2 regions of the Aliiglaciecola aliphaticivorans genome follow, and region 2 is predicted to be linked to the other one. Evidence: predicted binding sites of a transcription regulator. Region 2 holds the regulator's gene; the other holds the start of a gene.
What was found. Region 2 encodes LexA, which represses DNA repair genes until DNA is damaged. Its sites were predicted from a motif close to TACTGTATNNNNATACAGTA; they were not measured.
Positions count from the first base shown of each region.

Region 1: the regulator LexA is predicted to act here: its motif matches at 5,969-5,988, upstream of ACYVIL_RS03780 (YebG family protein).

Region 1 covers NZ_BAAGTF010000006.1:43,292-51,551, reverse strand. Annotated here, with positions in the region: gene pepE (dipeptidase PepE) at 1-287, opposite strand, end outside; gene ACYVIL_RS03810 (low molecular weight protein-tyrosine-phosphatase) at 386-871, shown strand; gene ACYVIL_RS03805 (class II 3-deoxy-7-phosphoheptulonate synthase) at 1,060-2,406, shown strand; gene ACYVIL_RS03800 (nuclear transport factor 2 family protein) at 2,602-3,072, shown strand; gene ACYVIL_RS03795 (cyclase family protein) at 3,090-3,749, shown strand; gene ACYVIL_RS03790 (serine hydrolase domain-containing protein) at 3,829-5,028, shown strand; gene ACYVIL_RS03785 (Na+/H+ antiporter NhaC family protein) at 5,158-5,436, opposite strand; gene ACYVIL_RS03780 (YebG family protein) at 5,623-5,913, opposite strand; gene ACYVIL_RS03775 (LabA-like NYN domain-containing protein) at 6,031-6,522, opposite strand; gene ACYVIL_RS03770 (ABC-F family ATPase) at 6,554-8,146, opposite strand.
Region 2 covers NZ_BAAGTF010000018.1:65,300-73,559, reverse strand. Annotated here, with positions in the region: gene ilvD (dihydroxy-acid dehydratase) at 1-1,449, shown strand, start outside; gene ilvA (threonine ammonia-lyase, biosynthetic) at 1,450-2,991, shown strand; gene plsB (glycerol-3-phosphate 1-O-acyltransferase PlsB) at 3,119-5,569, opposite strand; gene lexA (transcriptional repressor LexA) at 5,825-6,448, shown strand; gene coxB (cytochrome c oxidase subunit II) at 6,933-8,087, shown strand; gene ctaD (cytochrome c oxidase subunit I) at 8,099-8,260, shown strand, end outside.

The sequences.
Region 1 (8,260 bases), on a different contig from region 2:
TAAAGTAAATTAAAGGTATTACCACCGCCCACGATTATTGCGTGGGCATGTTCGATAGCCTCAGCTGGGTCTTCAACCGTATGTATTCCACAAATGTTTAACTCTGGTAACGCTTGTTGTACTTTATCTGTGTAGTCATCCCAAGACATTGTCACACCTGCGTAGGGGATGAAGATTGCCGTTCGAACGTTATCTAAAAATGGCAGTATCATTGTTTTCGGGTTCGCCAAGTATTCTTCATTCCCCACTTTAGAACTGCTTAGCATGAGTACTCGTTTTTTTGACATTTTTTTCCTTTGAAATGAATTTAACGCTAGACGCGCATTTTTAGCTAGATAGAATAGAATATTAAGCATAAGAGAATCTGGAATAGGAAACAACTTGAATGGCTGGAACAATTCGCTCTGTATTGTTTGTATGTTTGGGTAATATTTGTCGTTCGCCAAGCGCAGAGGCCGTGTTTAGAAAAAAGGCCAAGGAAAAAGGATTGTTGTTGAAAATAGATTCGGCAGGAACCCAGGGTTATCATGTTGGTGCGCCACCAGACGAGCGTTCCGTTACTGTTGGTGAAGCACGGGGCTATGATTTTGAGGGAATATCTTGCCGCAAGATTACCAAACAAGACTTTAACGACTTCGATATTTTGATTGCCATGGATGAAATGAATCTGCGGGGGTTACAAAGTGAATGTCCTGATGAGCATCAGGATAAAATTAAGTTGTTTATGTCCTTTTCAGGATTAGAGGAAGAAGAAATTCCTGATCCCTACTATGGCGGTAAAAAAGGATTTGAGTACGTACTGGATTTGATCGAATCATCAGCAGATGGTCTGATTGAACATATTTCTGCGTTAATCGTGTGGGAAGATTAATAATTTAGATAACGTTTCAGCATCAAATACCACATCCTCTATAAACATAATTATTCGCAACTATAGTCGATAGTCGAATAGATTAGTGCATATAGACATTGTACTATACTGCCATAATAGGGTAATTTCCCTTAAATTTTATTTAGCAGGTTTATCCTGCTTTTTTTGACTTTATTAAAGGAAAGCGTGTGAGCCAATGGCAACCTGACAGCTGGAGGTCTAAACCGATCCAGCAACAACCTACTTATCAAGATCAAGCGTTACTAAAAGACGTAGAAAGCAAACTGCATAGTTATCCTCCGTTGGTATTTGCTGAAGAAACAAGGCAATTATACAAACAACTAGGTGATGTTGCCGAAGGTAAAGGGTTTTTGTTACAAGGCGGTGATTGTGCCGAATCATTCGATGAATTCAATGCGCCCAAAATCAGAGATACCTTTAAAGTTATCCTGCAAATGGCCATCGTTTTAACCTTTGCAGGAAAATGTCCGGTAACAAAAGTTGCCAGAATGGCTGGGCAGTATGCAAAACCGCGTTCGTCTGACCTAGAAACGATTAATGGCGTGTCTCTGCCGAGTTATCGCGGGGATATCATCAATAGCTTTGAATTTACTGAACAGTCTAGAATGCCAGATCCAAACCGGATGCTTGAGGCATATCATCGAGGGGCTTCCACCCTAAACTTATTACGTGCTTTCGCGCAAGGTGGTTTAGCTGACTTACATCAAGTGAACCGTTGGAATATGACCTTTCTTGAGAACAATCCGTTACGTGAGCGTTATCAAGACGTCACTAACCGCTTGCAAGATGCGCTAGAGTTCATGGATGTAATTGGTATCAACCATGTTAATAACGCAACGTTGCATGAAACCAATTTGTTTACTTCCCATGAAGCGCTATTGTTAAATTACGAGCAGGCGTTAACCCGCATTGATACTTTAACTGGCAAGCCTTATAACTGTTCTGCACACATGGTGTGGATTGGTGAGCGTACTCGTCAATTGGATCATGCGCATATAGAGTTCTTCCGTGGCATACATAATCCAATTGGGGTTAAAATTGGGCCTACCATTCAAGAAGATGAATTGATGAGGTTGATCGATACCTTGAATCCGGATAATAGCGCTGGTCGTTTGACGTTTATTACCCGCATGGGGGCAGATAAGCTTGAGCAAAATCTGCCTAAATTACTACGTCGAGTGAAAGCTGAAGGACGAAAGGTCGTGTGGAGTTCAGATCCAATGCACGGCAACACTAAAAAAGCATCGAGTGGTTACAAAACTAGAAACTTTGATGATATTCTAAGTGAAATCCAACAGTTCTTCGCAGCTCACCGTGCTGAAGGGACACATCCAGGTGGTATCCATTTAGAAATGACAGGGCAGCATGTGACGGAGTGTACTGGTGGGGCATACCAAATCAGTGACGACGATCTTGCTCAAGCATACAAAACTCAATGTGATCCGCGTTTGAATGCTGATCAAGTGTTAGAAATGGCATTTTTAGTGGCAGATCATTTGAAAAGTGGTAAATAATGTAGTTTTGACTACTTTGTACTTTTTTACTATTTCAGCCAGTTGCTAATTCAACTGGCTTTTTCATTTTAAGAGTATAAAAATTGTTTGTTTTGTTGTTAATCAATGCAAACTTATAATTAGACGCAGCACGCGATTGGTAATCTAGTATTACTACCGCTTTATAACCTCAAGAAGGAAAGTGAATTGAATACGATTGACCTCCCAAGACACCCATTACCTGCGTTTACGGCAGACTCGGCCGCTCGAAAAGTTAGAATGGCAGAAGATGCTTGGAATTCAAAAGATCCGATAAAAGTATCACTCGCTTATACAGCGCAAAGCAGATGGCGAAATCGTTCAGAATTCCTAGTTGGGCGGGACGCTATAGTGAGCTTCTTGCAGAATAAGTGGAAAAGGGAATTGGACTATCGGCTTAGCAAAGAACTATGGGCTTTCACAGATAATCGTATCGCTGTTCGCTTTGCTTATGAATGGCACGATCAACAAGGTAACTGGTTTCGTTCTTATGGAAATGAAAACTGGGAGTTTGATAAAAATGGATATATGCAAAAACGCATTGCAAGTATCAACGATATGGCCATTAATGAAGACCAGCGCAAACTGGTATGGCAAACACAGAATAGACCCGATGACTATCCAAGTTTGAGTGAACTGGCGTTATAAATAGTGAAAAATGATTAATGGCTAAATTAATAGATCTAAGTCATACCGTCGAAGATGGCTTGGTCACGTACAAGGGTTTACCTGCTCCAATAATTTGTGACTATCTGAGCCGAGAAGCATCTAAGTCACACTATGAAGAAGGTACTTCATTTCAGATTGGCAAAATTGAAATGTGTTCTAATACCGGAACCTATCTTGATTCACCATTTCATCGTTATGTGGATGGCGATGACCTTTCTGAACTTGATCTTGACGCTGTAGCACATTTAGATGGCGTGAAAATAAAGATTCCACAACATATCATTGCAATCGATGAGAGTTATTTCGCTGACATGGAGCTAACGGGTAAGGCAGTACTCATTCAAACCAATTGGTCTCGTCATTGGAACACCGAGTTATATTATGAGAATCATCCCTTTCTTACCGAAGGTGCGGCATTATTTTTGAAAAAAAATGGTGTGCTGCTTGTGGGAATTGATAGCCATAATATTGATGATACTAGCGGCGGTGGGAGACCTGTGCATAGTACATTATTAGGAGCTGATATTTTAATTGTTGAACACATGTGCAATTTACAACCGATACCAGTAAATGGTTTTTATTTTTATGCCGTACCAGTAAAAATAAAAGGTTTTGGAACCTTTCCAGTACGTGCGTTTGCGCAGTTACAGGAATAATGATAATAGTATTAAGGTGTTAAAGTTTAAAAAGTAATAGTTTGCGTCCGTTTAAAGATAATCAGGGAGAGAAAATAAAATGAATAGAACGTTGAAATGGATAGGTCGTGGGCTAATAGCATTGTTGGTTTTTTCCGCCTTAGGGTGGTGGTGGGTTGGTCCTAAATGGCGTTCCCTTCTTCTAGATCCGCCTGAAGATCTTGACATTCTGTTTTGGAGTCAAAGTCAGCGTGATGCAGCTTTTCAAGTTATGGATCAGTTTTCTCTTCTCGTTAAGTCTCGTGAAATATTGCCAAATAGCAAAGTAAAAGAGTTGCCTATTGGTGAGGAGTTGATACTAAATGAAGATATCGATGGTTTTTTTGAGGAGCAGCGTTTAGCTGGTGGTTTAATACTGCATAAAGGCAAAATCAGGTTTGAAAAATATGGTCTCGGACATTCAGCTGACTCCAGGTGGACTAGCTTTTCGGTGGCTAAATCATTCACTTCAAGTCTTGTTGGAATTGCCTTAAAAGAAGGCCACATACGCAGTCTTAACGACAATGTTTCTGAATATGTTACCGGCTTAAAAGGCTCTGTTTACGATAATGTAACCATTGAACAATTACTTACCATGACCTCTGGTGTTGCATGGAATGAAGATTACACTGATCCAGATTCAGATGTAGCCTTGTTCAACAATCATCAAGCACAAGGTGGTTTACCCACGATTGTCAGTTATATGCGCGGTTTATCTAGAGCCTACCCAGCGGGTGAAAAATGGCAATACTCTTCAGGGGAAACCAACCTAATTGGTATTTTAGTTGAACGAGCAACTGGGCGTAATATTAGCGAATATTTGACTGAAAAAATTTGGCAGCCCTTTGGGATGGCACAAAAAGCGACTTGGATTTTGGGTTTTGATGGTAACGAAATATCAGGATGTTGTATTCAAGCTAGCTTACGTGATTTTGCCCGTTATGGTTTGTTTATGTTGGAAAATGGGCAAATAGAAGGGGAGTCAGTGTTCCCTGATAATTGGGTAGCAAAGGCGACTACTAAACAAGTTGACTATGGATTTCCCGACAGAGGCTATGGGTATCAATGGTGGACATTCAATGACGGAAGTTATACTGCTCGAGGTATATTTGGGCAAACTATATTTATTGACCCAAATAGAGATCTTGTGATTGCATTTAATGGTAATTGGCCAACAGCTAGCGATGCCGATTTGAATCGGAAACGCTTCGAATTTATAGATCGGATTAAGGTTGCCATTGATTTGCAGCAAAACGACTGATAAGACAGGTTAGTTATTGGGTTTGGTTAGCTTCGTTACTTATGATTTGCATGGTTACCATTAAATATGCAGCACCGACGAGCAAGCCAAGCCACCATCCTAAGCCTACGCCACCACCCAAAGCCAAAGCTAGCCGCTAGGGTGTTTAGCATTATTACGACAAATGCCATAATTACGACAAATGCGGACAAACCCGACAATCAGTGCATAGGGCATTGGGATACGAAGGTGTTGAACATCATCGCATTTTGACGCCATAGAAGATAAGGCCGTGGTATCTGACATGGGCGAGCTATTATCGCCCCAGCGTAAACCCGCTAAAACTGCTGATATTGACAAATAAAATAGGTACATATTAGCCACAGTTGGAATATCTATGTCTTGGTTTATAATTTTCCAATTTTCCAATTTTCCAATTTTCCAATTTTCCAACTTAAGGGTAAAACTAATGGCTTTAAGATTGCCACGGTTCCCTATGATGATCCTGTACCTAATGCTATGAATGCCAACTCAACAAGAGGTTTAGGGGAGCGTAACGCTTACATTTTGTAATAAGCGTTATTTATTTTTCAAATAAATTGAATCATTGTCTGATTATGCTTTCTTTTTGTCCATTTTAACAACTTCAGCTTTTTCTTGCTCTAATATAGAGTCGGCATCTGTGCCTTTAAATAATTTGGCAATGACGTCTTTATTTTTCGACAACAAGATAGTGAGGTCTTCGGCTATTTCATTCGGTAATTTAATGCCTTTTGCTTGAATATAAGTGCCCAGGTTATCGGCAACATCAAGCATTTTGTCGTATTGATCAGCCGCCTTTTTGTCAGAAGTCACTAGTTTTTCTTCTCCATTTCGCTCAACAACATATCTCACAATAATCGCCATTACGTTTCCTCATATTTCGGTTGTTTTGGTGCCATCGAGTATAAATATAGCTCAACACTGTTTGTATGTACAGTATTTTGTTGAGGTGAAATTCTAATGGAGAAAAGCAGTTTTAATTTATTTAAGAAAGGACGAATTGGCTTCTATAGGATGATAAATATCAACGCAATCGCTTAAGGTTTTAGCGGTTAATTGGGGGACGCTGTAGACCTGTGTTGAGACCTGGTACTTGCTTTTGATATAGCCCATTAACACTGCAAAATCGCCATCGCCACTGAGTAAAATAATTTCGTCTAGAAGCGGTGATTGATCGATCATATCAACGGTAATACCCACATCCCAATCGCCTTTAGCTGAGCCATCGCTACGTTGTATAAAAGGTTTAAGTTTGACCTCAAAACCTATATGTCTAAGGGCGTCTTGAAATTTGATTTGTTGGTCATCTTGCCGCGCGATAGCATACGCGTTAGCCACAACTATATTTCCGCGATAAGTTAATTCTTGCCATAGCTTACGATAATTGAATTGTTTGTGATAAGCCTGTCGGCAAGTGTAGTACACATTTTGTACATCAACAAAAACGCCGATGTTTTTCTCTTTATTTTGCATACCCTTACCGCCTACAGGTTAGTTAAGTTAGCTATTGAACGAGTTTTTTACTGCTTAGGTAATCTTCGTAGTTGCCTCTAAAGTCAACGATTCCGTTTTCAGTGATTTCTAATATTCGCGTTGCTAGTGAAGATACAAACTCACGGTCGTGACTGACAAATAATAAGGTACCAGGGTAGTTTTCAAGGGCTAGGTTTAATGACTCAATAGACTCCATATCTAAGTGATTGGTTGGTTCATCCATTAGTAATACGTTGTTTTTCTGCAAAATAAGCTTGCCGAAAATCATTCGACCTTGTTCGCCACCAGATATGACCTTAACGGATTTATCAATTTCTTTTTGGGAAAATAAAAGTCTGCCTAATGTCCCTCTAATAACTTGCTCGTCGTCGCCTTCTTTACCCCATTGGTACATCCAATCTAATAAGGTTTTGTCTTCTTCAAAGTCTTGGGCGTGATCCTGCGCGTAATAGCCTATAGAGGCATTTTCAGACCACTTTACATTTCCACTATCAGCTGCAATGTCGCCATATAAACAGCGCATTAAGGTTGTTTTACCTGCGCCATTAGGACCAATGATAGCGACTCTTTCACCCACCTCAATCATTAAATCTAGGTTGGAGAAAAGAGGAGTATCAAAAGATTTACTTAGGCCTTCAACTTCAAGGGCTAATCGATGGAGTTTTTTCTCCTGATCAAAACGAATAAATGGGTTTTGTCGGCTAGAGGGTTTTACTTCATCTAGCTGAATCTTATCTATTTGTTTAGCCCTTGATGTGGCTTGTTTGGATTTAGAAGCGTTAGCAGAAAAACGGCTCACGAAGGATTTCAGTTCTGCTATTTGAGCTTTTTTCTTAGCGTTGTCAGAAAGTAGACGCTCTCTAGATTGTGTAGCCGCCGTCATGTACTCATCGTAATTACCTGGAAAAAGTCTTAACTCACCGTAATCTAAGTCTGCCATGTGCGTACAAACACTGTTTAAAAAGTGACGATCGTGAGAGATGATGATCATGGTGCAGTTACGCGAATTCAAGGTATCTTCCAACCAGCGAATAGTATCAATGTCCAAGTTGTTAGTTGGTTCATCAAGAAGCATGATATCGGGATCGGCGAATAAGACTTGAGTCAATAACACTCGCAATTTCCAACCCGGTGCAACCTCACTCATAGGGCCATAATGCAAGGCTTCTTCAATACCTACACCAGTGAGTAATTCAGCAGCACGAGATTCAGCGGTGTAACCATCCATTTCAGCAAATTCAGATTCCAACTCAGCTGCTCTGATACCATCTTCTTCTGTCATTTCAGGGTTGGCATAAATCGCATCACGCTCTTCTTTTACTTTCCACAGTTCCTCATGACCCATGATGACCGTATCGATAACAGAATATTGTTCAAAGGCGAATTGATCTTGTTTTAGTTTGCCAATTCTTTCATTAGGATCTTTAGTGACATTGCCTGAAGATGGTTCTAGATCATTTCCTAGAATTTTCATAAAGGTGGATTTACCACAGCCATTAGCACCAATTAGGCCGTAACGATTTCCTTCGCCAAATTTCACTGAAACATTTTCAAAAAGAGGCTTGGCACCAAATTGGATGGTGATATTGGCAGTAGCTAACACGATGGCAATTCCTATTGACTAATTACATATAAATTTTGCGCGGGATTATGCCACAAATAACTTCATTTTGATGGGGTTTGTTGATAATAATCACAGATAACCCTTTAAATAGTT
Region 2 (8,260 bases):
ATGCGCTTGAATATTCCCGTTATTTTTGTTTCCGGTGGTCCCATGGAAGCGGGTAAAACCAAGCTTTCAGATCAAATCATCAAACTTGATTTGGTTGATGCTATGGTGGCTGGCGTTGATGACAACGTGACTGATGACGACAGTCAAGAAGTAGAACGTTCAGCTTGTCCTACATGTGGTTCTTGTTCTGGTATGTTCACCGCTAACTCCATGAATTGCTTAACTGAGGCTCTAGGTTTATCGCTACCTGGTAATGGTTCTATGTTGGCAACTCATGCGGATCGTGAAGGATTGTTCAAACAAGCTGGTAAACAAATTGTTGAGCTTTGCCGTCGTTACTATAAAGAAGATGACGTTTCTGTTTTACCTCGCAATATCGCGAATTTTAAAGCTTTCGAGAACGCCATGAGCCTGGATATCGCCATGGGCGGCTCAACCAATACCATTTTGCATTTATTAGCCGCAGCGGTAGAAGGAGAGATTCCATTTACCCTCGATGATATTGATCGTTTATCTCGTAAAGTTCCGCATCTATGTAAAGTTGCGCCCTCTACACCTAAATACCACATGGAAGATGTGCACCGTGCCGGTGGTGTATTAGGCATTTTGGCGGAAATAAATCGTGCGGGTTTATTGCATGCCGACTGTCCTCATGTGTTGGGTAAGTCAATAGGCGAAGTCATTGCGGATTGGGATATAACCAACCCAGCTAACGAAAAAGCTATCGAATTTTATAAAGCCGGCCCTGCAGGGATCCGCACGACTAAAGCCTTCAGCCAAGATTGTCGCTGGCCCACAGCAGATACTGACCGTACCGATGGTTGTATACGCAGTATCGATAATGCATTTAGCGAAGAGGGTGGCTTAGCTGTCTTATTTGGTAACATTGCTGAAGATGGTTGTATTGTAAAAACTGCGGGTGTAGATGAGTCTATCCACAAATTTACGGGGCGGGCGCGTATTTTTGAAAGCCAAGATGAAGCTGTCGCCGCTATTTTGGGTGATCAGATTGTTGCCGGTGATGTGGTGATTATTCGTTACGAAGGTCCTAAAGGCGGACCGGGCATGCAAGAAATGCTGTACCCAACCACTTATCTAAAAGCCAAAGGTTTAGGTAAAGAGTGTGCCTTGATCACTGACGGAAGATTTTCAGGTGGTACTTCTGGTTTATCCATTGGTCACTGTGCGCCAGAAGCTGCGAGTGGCGGTGGCATAGGCTTAGTGGAAGAAGGCGACACCATTTTGATTGATATTCCCGGTCGCAAAATTGGAATTGATATCAGTGATGCTGAGTTACAAACTCGCCGCGATGCCATGAATAATAGTCCTAGACCTTGGAAGCCAGCAACGCGTCAGCGTAAGGTTTCCCTGGCGTTAAAAGCATATGCGTTATTAGCCACAAGTGCCGATAAAGGCGGAGTACGTGATGCTTCGAAATTGGAAGACTAAATGAGTTTATCTGCTAATGAGTATTTGAAACGTATTTTACTGTCACCGGTTTATGATGTGGCAGTAAATAGCGAGCTCAATCGGTTAACCAGTTTATCTAGTGCTTTAGGTAATGATATTTATTTAAAGCGCGAAGATCTGCAACCGGTGAAATCCTTCAAGCTGCGCGGTGCCTATAATAAATTGGCATGTTTATCTGAGCAGCAATTGCAGGCAGGTGTGGTTGCCGCATCAGCAGGCAATCATGCCCAAGGTGTTGCTTATTCCGCTAAGATTAAAAAGATCCAAGCTACAATAGTGATGCCAGAAACTACCCCAGATATTAAAGTGGATGCGGTAAGGCGCTTTGGTGGTGAGTATGCCCACGTTGTGCTACATGGCACTAGCTTTGATGAGGCGAAAGCAGAAGCGCTGCGTCTATCCGAAGTTAATGGCTACACTATGGTTGCCCCTTTTGACGATGAAGACGTCATTGTTGGCCAAGGCACTATTGGTAGAGAGCTGCTTGAGCAGTTGCCTGACTTAGATATCTTATTCATCGCTGTTGGTGGGGGTGGTTTGGCTGCTGGTATCAGCGTTTATCTTAAGCAGTTACGACCGGATTTGAAAATCATTGCGGTAGAATCTGATGAATCTGCCTGCTTACAGGCTGCATTGCAAGCAGGTGAGCCTGTGCCACTTGCGTCGGTGGGCATATTTGCTGACGGTGTGGCAGTGAAGACGATTGGAACCGAGCCGTTTCGCTTATGTCAGCAATATGTTGATGATGTTATTACCGTCAATACCGATGAAATTTGCGCTGCTATCAAAGACATTTTTGATGATACTCGAGTGATTGCGGAACCTGCTGGTGCTTTATCTGTGGCCGGGATTCGAAAGTACCTTAGTGAGCATACTCTATCGGGCAAAAAAATTGGTGGCATCTTATGTGGTGCGAATATCAATTTTCATACCCTGCGATACGTATCTGAACGCTGTGAGCTAGGAGAGCAAAAAGAAGCGGTTTTTGCCGTTAAAATCCCTGAACAGAAAGGTGAATTTAAACGCTTTTGCGAATTGCTAGGTGGCAGAACCATTACTGAATTCAATTATCGCTATGCCAATGATGGTGAAGCCCATATTTTTGTTGGTATAAAATTACGCTTTGGACGAGAAGAATATCATCAATTAGAGAAGTTACTCACCGATAGCGGCTATCAGTGTTTTGATTTGTCTGAAAATGAAATGGCTAAGCTGCATGTGCGTTACATGGTGGGTGGACGTCCACCTACGTTACTCAATGAGCGCATCTTTTCCTTTGAGTTTCCGGAATACCCCGGAGCTTTGATGAAGTTCTTAAATACTCTTGGTGAGTCATGGAATATCACGCTATTCCATTATCGGAATCATGGTGCTGCCGAAGGTTTAGTGCTTGCTGGGTTTGATTTACCTGATCAAGGGAGAGTCGACTTCGATCAGCATCTAGATAAACTTGGCTATCAATATGACGAACAAACAAGCAATCCAGCTTATCAATTCTTTTTATCTGATTTAGCTAAATAGTTGCCAAAAAATGCAAATGGCTCCTTAATGAAGTGACCCCATTTAGTTGGGCTCATTGCTAAGGGGTAACCAAGGCCTGATTTCGATATTGTATCGGACTCAGGCCTTTTTATTTTTGCTTATGCGATTAGTTTTGCAGTGCGTAGAGCTTTTCCAAACGCTGTGCAATTTCAGGTGCGATTAATGCAATGATATCTTGGCGCAAGGTCTCGCTTGTTTCTGAATGTTGCAATTGACCATCTTCACTGTCCGCGAGAAGCTGATTTTCCCGTAGTGCATTCACGAAGCTTGCCAATACATTTTTATCGAAAAACTCCGGCGAACTGATACCGTGCAAAGCGGCTAAGCGTTCTGCAAACTTGGCACTTTGCCGTTCTAAAGCGCTGCGACTCATTTTCTTTTCTTTTGCTAACAAAGACAATACTAGGGCATAACGTTGCAAGGTTTCTTGAATACAACGATTGAGTAACCATAATGAATAAAATGAATTCGCTGTCGGCTCGGCGGGGGCTAATTTACGCCCTATTGTGACAATCATGCCCATTTCTAACATGCTATCAATTAGCCCTTCCACATATTCTTTTGCTTGTTCAGGCGACATATACAAAAACCACTCTCGCTGCAACATCGGATAAAGGCGCATAATAAGATCAAGCAGTTTGGTTTTACCTAACCCATTGTGGGCAAACACGATGGCGGCAATTAACCCAGGGATGGCGAACAAGTGCAAAATATTATTGCGATAATAAGTTAGCATTACGGCATTACGTTGTTCTAGAGAGATAATCTTGCCAAAGCTATCTTCCGAGACATTCATTTTCCCCAGTTTTAGGGTTTGTTCTACAATTTCATGGCCATTCTTATCCGGCAGGCTCACCAGTTCACTGTACGGCGATAATTTTAGTAAATGAATATAATCATCAACAGCCTGCTCTAATTCCAATTGCCCCATGGCGTTTTTCTTAGCAGAAAGTAAACACAATGCACACAATGACATACCACTTATCGCCGCTGTCTGATTAATTCGCACCATGACTTGGTTGGCAAGGATATTTACTGTGGGAGTGAGCCAACTTGGTTTTTTATCAACTTCACTGTTTTGTGCGTCACGCCAATCGGGTACCTGCTCATCGAGGAAATTATTAAGCTGGATAGGTTCGCCAAAATTGAGAAATCCGTGGCCATAGTTTTTCAGCTTTCTGACGACAGAAAATAAACCAAATATCGATTCTTTCTTCTTAGTATTGCCTTTTAACTCACTAAGGTAACTGCCCACTTCCATTACGTGTTCATAACCTATATACACAGGCACTATGCTCACTGGGCGATTTACCCCTTTAATCATGGCCTGCAAGGTCATTGCTAACATTCCGGTTTTCGGAGGTAACAGTCGTCCCGTGCGGCTTCGTCCGCCTTCAGCATAATATTTAACGGAATAGCCTTTGTTAAATAACAGTTCTAAGTATTCACGAAATACGCTTATATAGAGTTTGTTACCAGCAAAACTGCGGCGTAGGAAAAATGCGCCACCGCGCCGGAAAATGCCGCCAACAGGCCAAAAGTTTAAATTAATTCCAGCAGCGATATGCGGAGTAACCAAGCCTTGGTGATAAATTGCGTAAGTTAACAGTAAGTAGTCCATATGGCTGCGATGGCAGGGAACGTATATGATTTCATGACCATTTTGAGCGAGCTTTCTGACTTTATCCGCGTGACCTACTTCGATTCCATCGTATATTTTATTCCAGATCCGCGTTAGCACCCGATCGCCGAAACGGATCAACCCTTCACGGTAGTCCGCGGCAATTTCGTTGATGTAAGATTTTGCATTGGCCTTGGCTTTGGACAAAGGTATTTTCTTTTGTCTAGACTCTTCATTGATGGCATTGATGACCGTCACTGAACCAAGAATTGAATTATATAATTCTTGCTTTTCTAACAGCATTGGACCGTTAAATGCCTGTCTTTTTCGGTGAAAATGCGTGCCTGCCAAGCGAATTAATTTGTGTGCGATTTCAGCTTCAGTGCCAGGGAGTTTGGTCATATCCCTTGAAGATACGGCTTTACTATAAGAAACAAAATTATCACGGCCTAAAAACAGCACTATAAAAAACTTTCGTAACCAACTTGGCGATGCTTTGTCTGCAAGGAGATCGGCTAAACCGTTAGATTTTCTGCCAGGAGCACGTCCCCAAAAAACCGTGACTGGGACGATTTGCAAATCTAGATCTGTATTGTCTTTGTGGAGCTGAAATAGATGGGTTAAATCTGCCGCAATTTTAGTCCCTTTAATGGTTCTACCTATGACGGATTGAGGTTGTTCTAGGAAAACGCTGGCACTGTGTTCTTCTCCGCCAATAACGATTTTCTTGGTCGGGTTGGGCAAATCAACCTTCTTGGTAGACATTTTTAGGGCAAGTTGATCGGTAATCGAGTGGGTTCTAAGCAAATATACAATAGGTTTGCTTTTATCTATTCCTAACTCAGTTTCAATGTCAGTGGGAATACTATTGACTTTAACTAGCCATTTCACGGGAAAAGCAAAAATCGAAAGCAGCAAATTATGCAGCCAATCCATATTTAACACCTTGAGGTTTCGAAATCGTTAAAAGCATAGCATGAAGAGTACAACTCTATTCATGTTTGCATACTAAAATGCGCAGACTAACGTCTATTAAGTTGAACAACCATTTTATATTGTTACGGCATGTAAAGTCACCCTAATTAGCTGAATAGGTTTTTGATAATTCAGCAATAAATGAAAAACAAAATTTGTGTTATCTTCGCAACTGTATATACTAACAGTTAAACTGTATAGAAAAACAGGCTGTTTATGCGTCCACTAACACCACGACAAAGCGAAATTCTTGAATTAATAAAAACAACCATGCTAGCAACGGGAATGCCGCCTACGCGTGCTGAAATTGCGCGTCAATTGGGATTTAAATCGGCTAATGCGGCTGAAGAGCATCTTAAGGCACTGGCCCGCAAAGGTGTCATTGAGATTCTTCCCGGTACCTCAAGAGGAATTAAACTGAATGTTCCTTTGGAAGATGAATTGGAAGAAGCCGGTTTACCTTTAATTGGGCGTGTGGCTGCGGGCGAACCTATTTTGGCCGAAGAGCATGTTGAGTGTCACTACAAAGTTGATCCGGACTTATTTAAACCTAGCGCAGACTTTTTGCTGCGAGTTAGCGGCATGAGTATGAAAGATATCGGTATCTTGGATGGCGATTTGCTAGCTGTTCATCGCACTACAGATGTTCATAATGGTCAGGTTGTTGTGGCGAGAGTAGATGAAGACGTTACGGTTAAGCGTCTTGAAAAGCGTGGAAGGGAAGTCATCCTACATGCTGAAAATGATGATTTTAATCCTATTAAAGTGGATTTAGCCTCTCAACCTTTCAACATTGAAGGTATTGCCGTGGGGGTTATTCGTAACGCTGATTGGATGTAAACCAAATTGTCTAAAGTTGAATAATTCCAAAAAGGTGACTTATCTAGTCACCTTTTTAATGACTTGTATTTGGTTATTTAAAAAATTTAAATTGTTAATTATCTATTTTCTCCCCTTCAATAAATTCACTTTTCTCAACAAAATTTCGTTTACTTATTTCATATCATGGAGCTTGGGAACCGCTTCAGTTAGGAATTTTTCGTTTTAAAGACAAAAATTACCAGTTCAAATTCCATATTCAGTGTATCTATTTCAAATTGATATAAAAGATAACTTTTCCCTCTATTTTGATTGAAAATCAACCGGTTGATTAAAATTTTAACAAAAAACACTAGACGTCAGACTTTAGTTGAGTAATTCTTATACTAGTTTTTACAGTTGTGTAACATTAAGCTTTCAAGTCATTTACCATGTTAGAGTCTTTTGCGGTTTATTACTCTGCTTTGCTCCTTTGGAAAAGGCTTACATCATCAGGAGGTGTTGAGTGAAAAAGATATGGTCCAGCATATTGGTAATACTGACCAGTCTAATTGCATTTACAGTGTCCGCAGAATCGACTTCGACTGCTGATCAGTATCAATTAAATTTACGCAAAGGCGCGACAGAAATTAGTGGTCAAGTTTATGACTTGCATATGCTGATGTTTTTCATTTGTGTCGTAATTGCAGTGTTGGTATTCGGTGTGATGTTTTGGAGTATGATTTTCCATCGTAAATCCAGAGGCGCACAACCTGCTAATTTTCATGAAAGTGTCAAAGTGGAAATTGCATGGACAATAATCCCTTTCATTATTCTCGTGGTAATGGCATTTCCAGCAGCTAAAACATTGATCGCAATGGAAGATCCTGAAAATTCAGACGTCACTGTTCTGGTGACGGGTTCCCAATGGAAGTGGCATTATAAATACATGGAGAACGATGTTGAATATTACTCCGTGATGGCCACTCAACAAGAACAGATCAATAACAAATTTGAAAAAGGCCACAACTACCTCCTGGAAGTTGATCGTCCTTTAGTTATTCCAACGGGTAAAAAAGTCCGTTTTCTTGTGACCTCCGATGACGTCATTCATTCATGGTGGGTTCCTGACTTTGCGGTTAAAAAAGATGCAAACCCTGGATTTATTAATGAAGCTTGGGCAAACGTCATTGAACCAGGTGTGTATCGCGGTCAATGTGCCGAGCTATGTGGAAAAGATCACGGCTTTATGCCCATTGTTGTTATCGCCAAAGAACCTGCCGAATATGAACAATGGATAAACGCTCAAGAAGAAGTGCAGCGCAAAGCAAAAGAAGAAGAGCAACGATTGCTCGCCATGAATATGAGCATGGAAGAATTGATGAGCAATGGTGAACAGGTTTACATGCGTGCATGTGCTGCTTGTCACCAACCAAATGGGCAAGGTTTACCCGGCGTATTTCCCGCTTTGGTCGGCAGTGACATGGTTCTCAATGATATGGCGGCTCACATCGATATCGTTGTAAACGGTAAAACGGGGACTGCCATGCAAGCCTTTGGAAAACAATTAACCATGAGTGAACTGGCTGCAGTTATTACTTATGAACGTAATGCTTGGGGTAACGATACCGGCGACATGGTCCAAGCCAAAGATATTAACGCCGTAATGACAGGTCAATAAGGGGAGCAGTTATGAGCACAGCGACAACCGAACTCGATCATGACGACCATCACCATCATGCTCCTAGTGGCATAAAGCGTTGGTTATTTACGACAAACCATAAAGATATCGGAACCCTTTATCTGTGGTTCGCGTTCATCATGTTTTTAACTGGCGGCGCGATGGCCATGGTA